2 regions of the Streptomyces siamensis genome follow, and region 2 is predicted to be linked to the other one. Evidence: riboswitches for the same ligand, from Rfam matches in the RefSeq annotation. Region 2 holds a riboswitch; the other holds the start of a gene.

Region 1 (7,853 bases), on a different contig from region 2:
CGGACCGAGAACACGCGCATGGGGACGGGCTGTTGATCCGGTACTGCGTCACGCGGTGGTTCTGGACGTGTCACGGCGCTTTCCACCCGCAGGTGTGACGGCGCGTCGTGAGGGTCGTGCACCGCCAGGTGTGACGGAGCGCGGCGGGGTCGCCGACGGCGGGAGGGACGGAGGGCGGGGGCCGTCAGCGCTCCTGAAGTGCCGCCAGGGCATGGACCGTCGACGAGGTCTGCGGGTACAGACGCCGGTAGAGGGCGTACAACTCCTCGTAGCGCCCGGTGTTCTGCGCGTCGGGCGTCACCACCTCGCGCACCGGGTTCCAGTCCTCGACGGTGACGTCCGCGACGAGCTGTGCTGCGAGCAGCGCGTCGCCGTAGCCGGCGCCGATGGTCGTGGTCCGCACCTCCTGCGGACGGCCGGTGATGTCGGAGACGATCTGCGTCCACAGGGAGCCCTGGGTGCCGCCCCCGACCGCGACCACGCGTCGGATGTCCCCGCCGGCCGCCTCGATGACCTCGATGTTGTGGCGGACACCGAATCCGGTGGCCTCCAGGGCTGCCCGGTAGAGGTCGCCGCGGGTGTGGGACAGGGTGAGTCCGGCGATCACTCCGCGGGCGTCCGGGTCCATGACCGGGGTGCGCTCGCCGGAGAAGTACGGGAGCATCAGCAGGCCGTTGGCGCCGGGGCCCGACTCGGCCGCCAGACGGGTGAGTTCGGTGTGATCGGTGCCGGTGAACAGGTCGCGCAGCCAGTTGGTGACGGCGCCGGAGGTGGCCATGCCGCCTGCCAGGTTGCGGGTGCCCGGGAGCGCGCCGACCGTGCCCCACAGGGACGGACTGGTGAGCGGCTCGGGCACCGTGTGGATGAGAAACATGGTGGTGCCGTACATGAGCATCAGATCGCCGGTGTTCTGCGCGCCCACGCTCAGCGCCTCGGCCCAGGCGTCGATGGTGCCGGTGGTGACGGGGATGCCGGCGGGCAGTCCGGTCTCCCGGGCGGCCCGGGCGGTGAGCGTGCCGGCCGCCTCGCCTGGCCAGCGCAGCGGCGGGAGCTCGATGCCTGGTGCCACTTCGGCGGCCCAGGGGGCGTACCACTCGCAGGCGAGGGTGTCGTAGAGCGGGGTGCACTGGCTCGCCGAGTGGTGGTCGAGGACGTAGTTCCCCGTGAGGTTCCCGACCAGCCAGGAGCTCGGCATGTACAGGCGCCGGGCCCGGGCGTAGAGCTCGGGCTCCTCGTCGGCGATCCAGGCGATCTTCGGCCCCGCCGCCTGGGTGGAAAGGGCGGATCCGCCGCGGCGGATGATCTCCTCCGCGCCGAGCCGTTCCTCGATGCGCCGGATCTGGCGCACGGAACGCGTGTCCACTCCGTAGAGCACGGCGGGGCGCAGCGGGGCGTCGTGCTCGTCGGTCAGCAGGACACAGGGCCCCATGCCGCTGACCCCGACGGCGACGACGCCGGTGTCTCCGGGTGCGGTCAGCTCCCGGGCGAGTTCGGTGAACTCGCGCCACCACACCGAGGGGTCCATCTCGAAACGGCCGGGACCGGGTCTCGTGGGGGTGTGCTCCCGGACGGCGGAACGGATCGGGGCACCGTCGAGGCCGACGAGGACGCCTTTGCTGCTCGACGTACCGATGTCCACACCCATGACCGCGTCGCGAGGCATGACGAGCACTCAGGCGTCGCGGCAGATGACGAAGGCGGGGAACGGGTGCCGGCCGGGCCGGTCACCGATCTCGTCGATCGCCGCCCGGATGTCGCGGAGCCGGCCCGGGGCCATCTCCAACGGCGGCTCGTCGGGCTGGTAGGTGGTCCGGATCGGGTAGTCCACGCCGGGCTCACGCGTCATCTCGATGTGGCACCCGAGCACATGGGTCACCGGACGGCTGTCCGCGAACTCGATCAGGCGGTCGACGGTCCGCGTGAAGGCCGGCCAGTCCGCCACGTACAGCCGGCCGGGGTAGACCGTGTCGCCGGTGAGCAGGAATCCCGTCCAGGGGTCGAAGTAGGTGACCGCCGCCTCGTGGTGCCCAGGCGTGGAGAAGCACTCCAGCACACGGTCCCCGAGGTCGATCCGTGCCACCCGGTCGGGATCCTCGCGGAACCCGAAGTAGTCCCATGCGGTGTCGAGTCGGGCTCCCACGACCTGGGTGTCCGGGCGGTCCGTGAACTGCGCGTCCGCGGCGATGTGGTCGCCGTGCGGATGGGTGTGCAGTACGAGCAGCCCGTACCCGTCGTGCGGGTGCCGGCGGAGCCGGTCGGCGATCAGACCGTCGACGACGCGCCGCAGCGGGAAGTACTCGGCGGACGCGGTGGCCCCGGTGTCCAGCAGCACCGCCCGCTCGCGTCCGAAGAGCAGGAACATGAACGGCGCCTCGTAGTCGATCGCCATGTTCTGCCGGAGGATGAAGGTGTCCTCGTCGTACGCATGGACCTGGATGTCGGCATCCGTGTTGTGCTTCGCCGACGGTGATCCGTGGTCCCACCGGACGTCCAGCGGGCGGGACCCGTGCACCGCGGGTGCCGGGCCGGACGAGCGCTTGTCTGCGTCCACGACGCCTCCCCTCGTGCGTCGTCTTTGCGGACCGGGTACGGCGCACTTCTCGTCCGGGGCAGGCACTGGCGCGCCGCCGCCCGGAAACTAACACGGTCCGCCAAGTCCCGCATGCGCGCGGTGACCGGCACCGGCGCGATTTCCTACGGGGGCGACGACCGGCAGACGACCGGCACGCGCGCGCGGGATCGGTGACCGGCCCAGGAGCGGTCGGGCGCGGGCACAGCGGACGGCCGCGCCACCGTCACGCACCTACGCCCCGCCACACCACAGTCACGCACGCACGACCGGCCACACCACAGTCACGCACGCACGACCGGCCACACCACAGTCACCCACGCACGCCCGGCCACACCGCGATCACGGACCTACCCCCTCCGGCCCCGACTCCCCGCCGTCCTCCTGCGGCACGGCGTATCCGGGGACGGAGGGCCATCGCACGGTCAGCACCACCGACTCCTCCTCGGCGACCCAGGAATGATCCACTCCCCGGCCCCACACGACGTAGTCGCCCTGCTCCGCCAGCACGACGCTGCGACCGGGCAGCTCGACGCGGAAGCGGCCGCTGACGAGGACCTGGAGAGCCGTGCGTGTCTCTCCCCGCACCCACTGCTCGCGCCGCTCGCCGCGTGGGTGGACGCCCCATTTGATCTCCACGGCCTCGCTCCGGCGGGGATCGCCGGGCTCCTTGAAATGCCCGAGCAGCCAGCCCCGGTCCAGTGCCGCGTCCTTGCCGGCGTTGCCCACGTACACGCTGTCGTCCATGCGCCCGAAGCTAACACCCGCCCCGCTCCGCTCCGCGACCCGCGGCGCGATCGGCGCAGGCCGACGGCACCGGACTCGGGGGTCTGACCGGACGGCAACGGCGTCACGCGTCGCCGGTGCCCGGCCCCGCCGGCGTGCAGGGACGTCCGGCGCTGCTCTCGCGGACCACCAGCCGGTGACCGGCCGTCAGCGTGGTCGGACGGGTGGCCGGTTCGTCCGACATCCGGTCCAGCAGCGCCGCCACGGCCATGCGGGCGATCTCCCGCTTGTCCGGTGAGACGGTGGTGAGCGAGGGCACCGCGTAGCGGGACTCCTCCAGATCGTCGAAGCCGACCACGGCCATGTCGTGCGGGACTTCGACGTGCCGCTCGTGGGCCACGCGCAGTGCGCCCGACGCGAGGAGGTCGGAGAAGCAGAAGACCGCGTCCGGGCGGTGGTCCAGGTCGAGCAGGCGGCTCATCGCCTCGGCCCCCTCGGCCCGTCCGAAACTGCGCACCGGGGGCGCGAGGCGGGGGTCGTAGGGGACGCCGGCCGCATGGAGGGCGGTGAAGTAGCCGTGCATGCGCTGGGCGGAGGTGGCGAACGGCGGGTCGGTCTGATGTCCGATCACGGCGATCCGCCGACGGCCGAGTGCCAGCAGGTGCTCGGTGGCCTCGCGCGCCGCCGCGGCATTGTCGATCAGGACGTGATCGGCGGCGATGTCGTACGAGCGCTCGCCCAGCAGGACGAGCGGCACCGTCTGCTCCAGGGCCGCCAGCCGTGCCTGGTCGAGCCTGAGGGGGCTGAGCAGGACGCCGTCGATCAGCGAGTCGGTGAGTCCGCTGGCGATGCGCAGTTCTTCGTCGGGGTCGCCTCCGGTGTCCTCGATGAGCACCGTGTAGCCGTGTTCCTTGGCCGCCACGACGACTTCGGCGGCGAGTTCCGCGAAGTAGGGGGCGACGAGTTCGGGGAACGCCAGGGCGATGATGCCGCTGCGGCCGGTACGCAGGTGGCGCGCGGAGGCGTGAGGACGGTAGTCCAGTTCCGCGATCGCCCGCTCGACGCGCAGCCGGGTCGGTTCGGCGACCTTCGCGGCGCCCCGCACCACGTTCGACACCGTCTTGATGGACACACCCGCGCGCGCGGCGACGTCCTTCATGCGTGCTCCGGCCACGTCCCCGCCCTCTGTGCCGCCCTCCATGGTTCCGATGTCACCTTACCCCCTGGTTCCAACGTTGGAACAGAAGCACTCGACGGAGCGCTCCGGGCACCCGCCCAGCCACGGCCACCAATTCACCAGTGTCGACGCGACCTATTGACGACCGCAGTCGAACTAAGTACAACGTTGGAAACTTCTCGGGCCGATCCACTCTGAGCCGCTTCACATCAACGATTACAACGTAGAACCTCCTGCCTCCCGGGCCCGCTGCTGTGGAAGGACGCACACTCATGCCGGAGCGAACCGGGCACGTCCCACCCTCGGCGCCGTCACGCCGTCTCCTCCTGCGGGCGGCGCTCGCGCTGGGGACGACCGCCGCCGGCGCCACTCTGACCGGCTGCGGCAACACGCTCGCACAGGGATTCACCGGCGGCGCGCCCGCGTCGGCCCGGCTGAACTTCTGGAATCCGTTCACCGGTGGCGACGGAGCACGCATGGTCGCCATGGAGAAGGCCTACGGTGCCGGCCACCCCGGCACGACCCTGAAGTCCTCCACCTTCGTGTGGGGCAACCCCTACTACACCAAGCTCACGCTGGCCACGCTCGGCGACCGCCCTCCCCAGGTCGCCGTCGCCCACCTGTCCAAGGTGCCGACACTCGCCGAGGCCGGCCTGCTCACCGAGCTCGCCCCCGAGGCGCTGGCCCGGCACGGCATGACGGCCGAGCGGTTCGACGCCAAGCCCTGGGCCAAGGCGCATCTCGACGGCTCGCTCTACGCGGTGCCGCTCGACACCCACCCCTTCGTCCTGTACTTCCGCACGGACATCGCCAAGAAGGCGGGACTGCTCGACGGCAGCGGGCAGTTGACCGCCATCGACGGTCCCGACCGGTTCATCGACGCGCTGAAGGCGGCCAAGGAGGTCACCAAGAACTGGGGCGGCTCGGTGGCAGCCATCAAGGACGCCTCCACCCAGTACCGGCTCTTCCTCTCCCTGTACCACCAGCTGACCAGCTCTCCCCTGGTCACCGACCAGGGCAGGCGCGTCAGCATCGACACCGGCGCGGCCGAGGAGGCGCTCGCCTACATCCGGCGGATGACCGTCGAGGAGAAGGTCCTGCCCACCGGCGTCGACAGCCCCGGCGCCATCACGCTGCTGACCACCGGCAAGGCCGGCTTCCTCATGGACGGCGTGTGGCAGGTGGTGGCCGTGCAGGACGCGAAGGTCGCCTTCGACATGCGGCCGTTCCCCCGCATCTTCACCGACCGCCCCTACGCGTGCTTCGCCGATTCACACGCCCTGGTGCTGCCCAAGGCGCCGTCCGCCAAGGCACAACGCCTCGACACCTCACTGGAGTTCGTGCGCGCGATGCTCGGGTCGAGTCAGCTCTGGGCGGAGGGCGGCCATGTGCCGGCCTGGCTGGCCACGCAGCGCTCGGCCGCGTACAAGAAGCTGGTCCCGCAGTCGCACTACGCCGCTGCCGCCGACGGAGCCGTCTACGACCCGGTCGCCTGGTACGGCGGAGCGGGCAGCACCCTGCAGATCGTGGTGGGCGACGCCGTCACCTCCGTGTTCACCGGCGCCAAGAGCCCCCGGGCGGCAGCCGCCGCGATGCGTTCGCGGCTGCGCAAGCAGGCGGACACGGCGTCCCCCGTCTGAGCGGCACCGCACGGCACCGCCTCCCGACACCCCTGGACTTCGCAAGAAAGGTCTGCCCGTGGCTGCCACCGCACTGCCGGCTTCCGCCGCCTCTCCACCGACACGAACGACCCGCTGGGCCGGTCCCGCCATGATGGCCCCCTTCGCGGTCCTCTACGCCCTCTTCCTGGTCGGCCCGCTCCTCTACATGCTCGTGGCGAGCTTCTTCGACACCTCCCTGCTCAAGGGCGGGCTGGGACACTGGGTCGGGTTCGCCAACTACGGTGACGCGCTGAGCGATCCGGAGTTCTGGCGCACGCTCAAGCACATCCTGTGGTTCACCGTGCTGACCACGGTTCCCCTGGTACTGCTCAGCCTCGTCCTCGCGGTCCTCGTCGACCGGTTCGTGCGCGGCCGGTGGTTCCTGCGGTTCGCGTTCTTCGCTCCCTTCCTGATCCCGTCCGCCGTGGTGTCGCTGCTGTTCATGTACATCTACGCGGACCAGGTCGGGCTCGCCCAGGACGCGATCAAGGCCGTCGGGGTGGACACTCCCCCGTCCTGGCTCGGCGACCCGGACTGGACCATGGTGTCCATCGCCGCCGCGACGGTGTGGTGGACGATCGGCTTCAACTTCGTGCTCTACCTCGCCGGCCTCCAGGACATCCCGCGCGAGGTGCACGAGGCCTCGGCGATCGACGGTGCCGGACCGTGGCAGCGCATCCGGCACATCGTCGTGCCGCTGCTGGGCCGCACCACGGTGCTGGTGACGGTGCTCCAGGTCATCGCCTCACTGAAGGTGTTCGACCAGATCTACATGATGACCGGCGGCGGCCCCGACGGCGCCACGAAACCGACCCTGGAACTCATCTACGACACCGGCTTCACCGAGGGCCGGGTCGGCTACGCCTCCACCCTGTCCATGCTCCTGTTCGTGGTGATCCTGATCGTCTCCGCGGTCTGGTTCGCCCTCGTCCGCCGTGCCGAGAGGGACCAGTGAGATGACCGCGACACTCACCGAACAGCCCGCGGCGACACAGCAGCCCGCCACGTCCGCCGTCACGGGCCGCACCCGTGACTCGGAGAAGCTCTTCAACCGCATCGCACTGGGTGTGGTGATCGCCCTGGCCGTGCTGTGGCTCGTCCCGCTGCTCTGGGCGCTGGCCACCTCCGTCCGGCCCGCCCAGGAGGTCGTCACCGACCCGACGGGCTGGTTCACCGCCCACCCCACCCTGAGCGCGTACGGCGATCTCTTCGCCAAGGGCAAGCTGCCCTACTGGTACGCCAACAGCTTCATCACGTCGGCGCTGACGACCGTCCTCACGGTCGTCGCCGGATCGCTGGCCGCGTTCGCCCTGTCCCAGACGAGGTTCCGCGGACGCCGCTCCATGTATCTGCTGCTCCTCGCCGGACTCATGGTCCCCGGACAGGTGCTGATGATCCCTCAGTTCCTGACGCTCCAGGAGGCGGGGCTCCTCAACACCTACTGGGGCGTGGTGCTGCCCCAGGTCCCCAACGTGGTGGCCGTCTTCGTCTTCAAGCAGTTCTTCGACGGCATACCCCGCGAACTCATCGACGCCGCCCGCGCGGACGGCGCCGGATACCTGCGCACCTACTGGCAGATCGTGATGCCGGTGTCGAAGCCCGTGGTGTCCGCGGTGTCGATCTTCGTCTTCGTCGGCGTCTGGAACAACTTCCTGTGGCCCCTGCTGGTCGTGACCGACCCGGAGATGATGACGCTTCCCGTCGGACTCACCTCCGTCCA
Region 2 (7,853 bases):
GGCGATTGTCGCGCCAGTCCCCATTGATGTGGTCGATCTGCAAGGTGATCGGACGGCCTCGCCATTCACCGGTGTTGCCGCATTCCGCGCACGCGTACGGCTCCCCGACCTCGGCCAGCGCCCGATGGAGCTGGGCCCTTCTGGGGCGTCCCGCCTGCTCCGGCAGGACGACCAGCACGCGGCAGGCGGTCGGTGCGGGCGCCGGTCGCTCAGGTCGCGCCCAGGTCCGGCGCTTGAAGTGGCCGGTGTCGAGTCCGAGGCGCGAGGCGGCCCGACGCACCCGCCGATGATTGGTGTCGTCGACCTCCATGCCGAGAGCGCGCATGACATCGGCGAAACTCGTGCAGCGCGGCACGACGCTCCGTAGTGCCTCCACGGGAATCGCCGCGCGCCGATGGGTGAAGTGACTGACGTCGATGCGGTGCTCGGCGAGCATGCGGCCCAGCGCCGCCCGTGACCGGCCGTCGTCGGGGACCCCGAGAGCGCGGGCGACGCCACGCACGCTGGTGGCCTCGGCCGCCGCTGTCCGCAGCTCTTCACGGGTGAGGGGCAGGTCGACATTCCGACGCCCGATACCGGGGAAGTGACCGATGTCGATCCCCATCGCGTCGATACGGCGCCGGAGGTGGGAGAGCGTTCCCGTGGCCGGGACGGCTCCGAGCTTCAGGGCCACCTCCCGCAAGGAGGCGGCCGATGCGGCGGCTTCGGCGACAGCGGCGTCCGGATACGTGCGCCATGGACTGCTCTTGACGAAGTGGCCGGTATCGAGGCCGTATCGAGCCACTCTTTCCTGGAGCACCCGGCGACGGCCCCCGCTCGGCTTCAGGCCGAGGCGCCGCATGAGGTCCGCCCAGCTGCGCGCTGCGGCCACCTCGTGTTCCAACGTCTCCCTGCGATAGAGGTCCGAGCGTTCGGACGTCCTTCGTGCTGTCATGCGTCCCCCGTCCCTGTGCCGCTCCCGTACGGCCTGTCGGGCACGGGACCGCTCGTCTCGCAGTGGGTCCAGTCCCCACGTCGTTCGCTCGGATGTCGCACCCTCGTACGGAGTAACGAACCCACGCCCGTCCCGTCACGCGGGAAACGCGGAGCGGCTCGCGCCGACGGGGCGGGGCGAGCCGCTGCGGGAGGGGTGGGGGCTCAGATGTCGAGGTCCTTGATGATCTTCGCCACGTGGCCCGTCGCCTTCACGTTGTACAGGGCCCGCTCGACCTTGCCCTCCTCGTCGACGATCACGGTGGAGCGGATGACGCCGACGACCGTCTTGCCGTACAGCTTCTTCTCGCCGAAGGCGCCGTAGGCCTCCAGGACGGTCTTGTCGGGGTCGCCGACCAGGGTGACCTTCAGGGACTCCTTCTCGCGGAACTTGGCGAGCTTCTCGGGCTTGTCGGGGGAGACGCCGATGACGTCGTATCCGGCGCCCGCCAGCAGGTCGAGGTTGTCCGTGAAGTCGCAGGCCTGCTTGGTGCAGCCGGGGGTCAGGGCGGCCGGGTAGAAGTACACGATGACCTTGCGGCCCTTGTGGGCGGAGAGGGAGACCTCGTTGCCGTCGGCGTCGGGCAGGCTGAAGTCGGGGGCGGTGTCGCCGGGCTGGAGTCGCTCGCTCATCGGTACCTCACGTGGCCGGGAGATGGTTTACGGACCTATGGGTGACGAGCGTAATGGGGGTGCCGAGGGGTGCGCGGCTGCCCGAGCTGACAGACTGTCGAAAGCAGGGAGTCAGAACACGACCACGGAGGCAGTGCGGTGTCGGATACGTCGAGAACGTCGGATACCAGGACTCCGGCGGAGATCGAGGCGGACATCAAGCGCCGCCGCGAAACGCTCGCCGAGACCCTCGACGAGATCGGCGTGCGCGTGCACCCGAAGACGATCGTGGGTGACGCGAAGGCCAAGGTCGCCTCGCACATCGACCACACGCTCGGCCGCGCCTACGTCGGCGTCAATCGCGTCGTCAGCGATGTGAAGGGCCAGCTGGTCACCGAGGAGGGCGCGCCCCGCCTGGAGCGCATCGTGCCGGTGGCCCTGGTCGTGGTCGGTGTCGTCGGGCTGCTCGCCGTCGGTTCCCGGCGCCGCAAGCGCTGATCCGCCGGGGTCCGGGGGCGGGGCGGGCGCGGCCCGCCCCGGGGGCCGCCGGGTGGTTTCCGCGGGACGAGGATCGACCCACTCGCGTGCGGAAGCGGCCGGGGCAGGTAGGTTCGGGTCGTGAGCGCCAATCGGGATAAGCACAGCACCCATCACGACAAGTTGCCCATCCGCATGCTGCACGACCGTGTGCTGGTGCGGCAGGACGCCGCGGAGGGTGAGCGCCGCTCCGGCGGCGGCATCCTGATCCCCGCGACGGCGGCGGTCGGCCGCCGTCTGGCCTGGGCCGAGGTCGTCGCCGTCGGGCAGAACGTCCGGACGGTCGAGCCGGGCGACCGCGTTCTGTACGACCCGGAGGACCGTGCCGAGGTCGAGGTGCGCGGGATTGCCTACGTGCTGATGCGCGAGCGGGATCTGCACGCCGTCGCCGCGGACCGCTTCGAGGGCTCCGAGGACTCGACCGGCTTGTACTTGTAGGCGTACGTCTGCCGAAAGGGCTGGTGACCATGGTCACCAGCCCTTTTTGCCTGGGTTTTGCTACCGTGGAGGAACCCGACGAGACGCGCCGTACCGGGATCGCAAAGACGACGCACCCCCTGTCGTCCGATTCTCGGAGGTGCCGTCATGGCCTGGGTTCTGCTCGTCGTCGCCGGTCTGCTGGAGGTGGGCTGGTCGATCGGCATGAAGTACACCGACGGTTTCACCCGGCTGTGGCCGAGCCTGGCCACGGGTGCCGGGATCGTCGCGAGCATGCTTCTTCTCTCGTACGCCGCGAGGTCCTTGCCCATCGGTACCGCCTACGGAGTCTGGGTCGGGATCGGCGCCGCCGGGGCGGCGGTGCTCGGCATGGTGGTGCTCGGCGAGCCGGTGACCGCCGCCCGGATCTTCTTCGTGTGTCTGCTGCTGGTCGCCGTGGTGGGTCTCAAGGCGACCTCGGGCCACTGACGGGTCCGGTCGGCGGCCCGGCCTCCGGCCCGGCCGCTGACCCACCCGGCCATCGACCGGCCCGGTCACCGGCCGGGCCGAGGTACTAGGAGCGGCGGTGCGGGGCCCGGCCGAAGGGGTTGGTGCCGGCGATCGTCCCGGTCGTGCCGCCGTCGGTCGTGCCACCGTCCGTCGCCCCTCCGGTGCCGGTGCCGTCGGTGGTCCCCCCGTCGGTGGTGCCGCCGTCGGTGGTCCCGCCGTCCGTGGTGCCGCCGTCGATCGTGCCGCCGTCCGTGGTGCCGCCGTCCGTCTGGCCCTCGATCTGCCCCTGGCTCTGGCCCTGGTCCTGGCCCTCCGTCCCGCCCTCGGTCCGGCCCTCGACCTGTCCTTGGCTCTGGCCCTGGTCCTGGCCCTGGATGTCCTGGCCGTCCGACGTGCCGCCGTCGTCGTCCTGGCCGCCGATGGTGTCCGGCGTGCTGGGTTCGGTCGTCGGGGTCTGCGTCTGCTCGGCGCCCGGCTGGAGCTGGAGGTCGAAGTCCGACACCGGGGTGCCGCGGAGCGCGGTCCGGGTGAACTGCGCCCAGATCCGGGCCGGGTAGGCGCCGCCGTTGATGCGGTTCTCGCCGAGGGCGCCGTACAGCGGCTTGTGAGCGCCGGTGTCGGGGTCCTGGCCCATCACGGACACCACGGTGGCGAGGTCCGGGGTGTAGCCCGCGAACCAGGCGGCCTGGTCCTCCTCGGCGGTGCCGGTCTTGCCGGCCGCGGGGCGGCCCGCGGCCTGTGCGGCCGTGCCGGTGCCGCCCTGGACGACGCTGCGCAGGACGGAGGTGGTGGTGTCCGCCGCTTCGCGGCTCACCGCCTGGTGAGTGTCGTGGCTCGGCAGGTCCACGACCTCCGCGCCGTCCTTGGTGATCTTCTCGACGAGCGTGTACGTGCCGCGCCTGCCGTGGTTGGCGAGGGTGGCGTAGGCCTCCGCCATGTCGAGGACGCTGGCGGTGGCCGGGCCGAGTGCGATGGAGGGGGAGGCGGTCAGGTCGGGGGTGTTCGAGGGGACGCCGAGGGACACGGCCGTCTTCTCGACCTCGTCCGGGCCGACGTCGACGGCCATCTGCGCGTACACCGAGTTCACGGACCGGTCCGTGGCGGTGCGCACGGTGATGTCGCCGTACGAGTAGCCGTCCTCGTTCTCGGGGGCGTAGGCGGCGCCGCTCCAGCCCCGTACGGAGCGCTTGTTGGTGCCGTCGTAGACGGTGTTCGGGTTGATCATGCGGCCGTCGCGGGTCGTCGAGTGGTTCTCGACGGCGGAGGTGAACACGAACGGCTTGAAGGTGGAGCCGACCTGGTAGTCGCGGCGGGTCGCGTTGTTCACGTACTGCTTGGTGTAGTCGATGCCGCCGTACATGGCGACGACCTTGCCGTTGGCGGGGTCGATGGCGACGCCGCCCGCGCGGACGTAGGTGTCGGTCTTGCGGTTCTTCTTGTCGAGCTTGTCCATCACCTGGTCGTCGACGGCCTTCACGAAGGCGTCCTGCTTGGGCTTCTGCAGTGTGGTGGTGATCCGGTAGCCGCCGGCGGCGAGGGTGTCCTCGTCGATGATCTCGTTGCTCGTGAGGTACTCCTTGACGGCCTGCACGAGATAGCCGCGCTGGCCGGACATGCCGGCCGAGCCCTTGGCCTGCTTGGGCGCGGGGAACTTCACGCCGGTGCGTTCCGCGGGGGTGAGCCACTTCTTGGCGACCATGCCGTCGAGGACGTAGTTCCAGCGGGCGAGGGCGGCGGGCTTGTTCTCGGGGTGCGCGATCACGTCGTACTCGCTGGGCGCGTTGAGGAGGGCGGCGAGGTAGGCGCCCTGGCCGACCGTCAGTTCGTCCGCGTCGACGCCGTAGTAGGCCTGGGCGGCGGCCTGGATCCCGTAAGCGTTGCGGCCGTAGTAGCTGGTGTTGAGGTAGCCCTCCAGGATGTCGTCCTTGCTCTTCTCCCGGTCCAGCTTGATGGAGATGAAGAACTCCTTCGCCTTCCGCGTGACGGTCTGCTCCTGGCCCAGGTAGTAGTTCTTCACGTACTGCTGGGTGATCGTCGAGCCGGACTGCCTGCCCTTGCCGGTGGCGGTGTTCCAGGCGGCGCGGAGCATCGCCTGCGGGTCGACGGCCGACTCGCTGTAGAAGTCCCGGTCCTCGGCCGCGAGCGTGGCGTGCTGGGCGTCCTTGGAGATCTTCGCGAGTGAGACGTTCTCGCGGTTGACCTCGCCGTCCCGGGCGAGCTGGCTGCCGTCGGCGTACAGGTAGACGTTGCTCTGCTTGGTCGCCGCGGCGTTCGCGGGCGGGATCTTCACCAGGTAGTAGCCGAGCGCGAAGAAGCCGATCAGGAGCAGCATCGCGACGAGGAACGTGCCGAACACCATCCGCCAGGTCGGCACGAGCCGGCGCCAGCCGGTGCGCCCCCGCTTCTGCTTCTTGCCGGGCTCGCCCGGTGCTCCTTCCTGCGGACCCGCTCCGTGCTGCGGCTCGTCACTCATCTGTTCGCCGGACTCCCGTTTCGCTTCGTACGTCGCCGTACGACCTCGTACGCCTTGTGCGCCCCCACTTGAAGACTTTCGCACCCGTCATTCCGTTCCCGGTTCCCGGCACGCGTCCCGCCCGGAAAATGCATGGCGGGTGTCTCGGCCCCGCGGTTAGGCTCCGGACCTTTGGCCTCGGCGCGGCTGCCGGCGGGCTCGGGCACACCAGAGAGGATCTCCTCGTGGGCACAGGGCGGTTGTACGCCGCCGTCGCGGTCGGCGGGTTCCGGCGCTACGCCACGTACCGGACCGCCACGGCGGCGGGGGTGTTCACCAACACCGTCTTCGGGCTGATCCTGGCGTACATCTTCATCGCGTTGTGGGACGACAGACCGCATCTCGGCGGCTACGACCAGGCGCAGGCGCTCAGTTACGTGTGGCTGGGCCAGGCACTGCTGATGGTCGTCGCGGTGATGGGCGGCGGCTTCGAGGACGAGCTGATCGAGAGAATCCGTACGGGTGACATCGCGATCGACCTGTACCGGCCCGCCGACCTCCAGTTGTGGTGGCTGGCCCAGGACGCGGGCCGTGCCCTGTTCCATCTGCTGGGCCGCGGTGTCGTCCCGCTCGCGTTCGGCGCGCTCTTCTTCGACCTGGCGCTGCCCGCCGACCCGCTGGCCTGGATCGCGTTCCTGGTGGCGGTGGCGCTCGGTGTGGTCGTCAGCTTCGCCCTGCGCTTCCTGGTGGCGCTCTGCGCGTTCTGGCTCCTCGACGGGGCCGGGGTGGCCCAACTCGCGTGGATCGCGGGCATCTTCTGTTCGGGGATGCTGCTGCCGCTGAACGTGTTCCCGGGTGTCCTCGGCGAGGTGGTGCGCGCCCTGCCCTGGTCGTCGCTGATCCAGGCGCCCGTGGACGTCCTGCTCGGCACGGCCGACCTGCCGCGCACCTACCTCTTCCAGGCGGCCTGGGCCGCCGCGCTGCTCGCGGCCGGGCGGCTCGTCCAGTCCGCGGCGACACGACGGGTGGTGGTGCAGGGTGGTTAGCCCCGCGCGCGACGGCACACGCCCCGCGGAGCGGGGTCCGGCGGACGTCGTGTGGGCCCCGCAGGGCAGGTACGAGCAGGTCCGCGAGGGACTGCGGGCCTACCGGATGATCGCCGCCATGTGGATCCGTTCCACGATGGCCTACCGTGCCTCCTTCGCGATGACCACCTTCGGCAACTTCGCGGCGACCGCTCTCGACTTCGCCGCGATCCTGCTGATGTTCTCGCAGGTCGACCGGCTCGGCGGCTACTCGCTGCCCGAGGTGGCCTTCCTGTACGGGGTGGCGGGCACCGCCTTCGGGTTCGCCGACCTGGCGTTCGGCTCGATGGACCGGCTCGGCCGGCGGGTGCGCGACGGCACTCTCGACACCCTCCTGGTGCGTCCCGCGCCCGTGCTCGCGCAGGTCGCCGCGGACCGCTTCGCGCTGCGCCGCCTCGGCCGCATCACCCAGGGACTGCTGGTCCTCGGGTACGCCGTCGCCGTGCTCGACGTGTCCTGGACGCCGCTCAAGGTCCTCATGGTCCCGCTGATGCTGCTCAGCGGCGGAGTGATCTTCGCCGCGGTGTTCGTGGGCGGCGCGGCGTTCCAGTTCGTCGCCCAGGACGCCTCCGAGGTGCAGAACTCCTTCACCTACGGCGGCAGCACGCTCCTTCAGTACCCGCCCACCGTCTTCGCCACGGAGCTGCTGCGCGGGGTGACCTTCGTGTTCCCGATCGCGTTCGTCAACTGGCTGCCCGCGCTGTACGTGCTGGGGCGGCCCTATCCGCTCGACCTGCCGACGTGGGTCGCCTTCGCACCGCCGCTGGTCGCGGCGGTCTGCTGCGTGCCGGCGGGTCTCGCCTGGCGCGCGGGCCTTCGGTCGTACCGCAGCACAGGGAGCTGACCCATGGACAACGAGGACGCCGACCTCATCCTTCTCGACCGTGTGGAGAAGGTCTTCGAGGTGCGCAGAAGGACCGGCTTCCTGCGCGCCGAACGGAGGCAGGTGCGCGCCGTGGACTCGCTGTCGTTCGCCGTGCGGCGCGGTGAGATGGTCGGCTACATCGGGCCGAACGGCGCGGGTAAGTCGACCACCGTCAAGATGCTCACCGGCATCCTGACACCGAGTGGCGGCCGGCTGCGGGTCGCGGGCATCGACCCGTCCCGCGAGCGCACCCGTCTCGCGCGGCGCATCGGGGTGGTGTTCGGGCAGCGTACGACCCTGTGGTGGGACCTCCCGCTGATCGACTCCTACCGGCTGATGCACCGCATGTACCGCATCCCGGACGGCCGCTACCGCGAGAACCTCGACCGCTGCGTCGAACTCC

The links. A riboswitch is a leader RNA that binds a small molecule or an ion and turns the genes downstream of it on or off. The one in region 2 is predicted to bind guanidine.
Region 1: another riboswitch for guanidine. It lies ahead of ABEB03_RS10865 (MBL fold metallo-hydrolase); the one in region 2 lies ahead of ABEB03_RS03490 (DMT family transporter).

Annotation. Positions count from the first base shown of each region.
Region 1 is NZ_BAABKB010000004.1:180,518-188,370, forward strand. It holds gene ABEB03_RS10860 (FGGY-family carbohydrate kinase) at 185-1,663, opposite strand; gene ABEB03_RS10865 (MBL fold metallo-hydrolase) at 1,673-2,551, opposite strand; guanidine-III (ykkC-III) riboswitch at 2,564-2,631, opposite strand; gene ABEB03_RS10870 (cupin domain-containing protein) at 2,912-3,316, opposite strand; gene ABEB03_RS10875 (LacI family DNA-binding transcriptional regulator) at 3,420-4,496, opposite strand; gene ABEB03_RS10880 (extracellular solute-binding protein) at 4,745-6,112, shown strand; gene ABEB03_RS10885 (carbohydrate ABC transporter permease) at 6,171-7,088, shown strand; gene ABEB03_RS10890 (carbohydrate ABC transporter permease) at 7,090-7,853, shown strand, end outside.
Region 2 is NZ_BAABKB010000002.1:156,560-164,412, forward strand. It holds gene ABEB03_RS03470 (HNH endonuclease signature motif containing protein) at 1-934, opposite strand, end outside; gene bcp (thioredoxin-dependent thiol peroxidase) at 1,138-1,605, opposite strand; gene ABEB03_RS03480 (DUF3618 domain-containing protein) at 1,744-2,082, shown strand; gene ABEB03_RS03485 (GroES family chaperonin) at 2,257-2,559, shown strand; guanidine-III (ykkC-III) riboswitch at 2,611-2,676, shown strand; gene ABEB03_RS03490 (DMT family transporter) at 2,707-3,027, shown strand; gene ABEB03_RS03495 (transglycosylase domain-containing protein) at 3,113-5,521, opposite strand; gene ABEB03_RS03500 (ABC transporter permease) at 5,746-6,546, shown strand; gene ABEB03_RS03505 (ABC transporter permease) at 6,596-7,429, shown strand; gene ABEB03_RS03510 (ABC transporter ATP-binding protein) at 7,433-7,853, shown strand, end outside.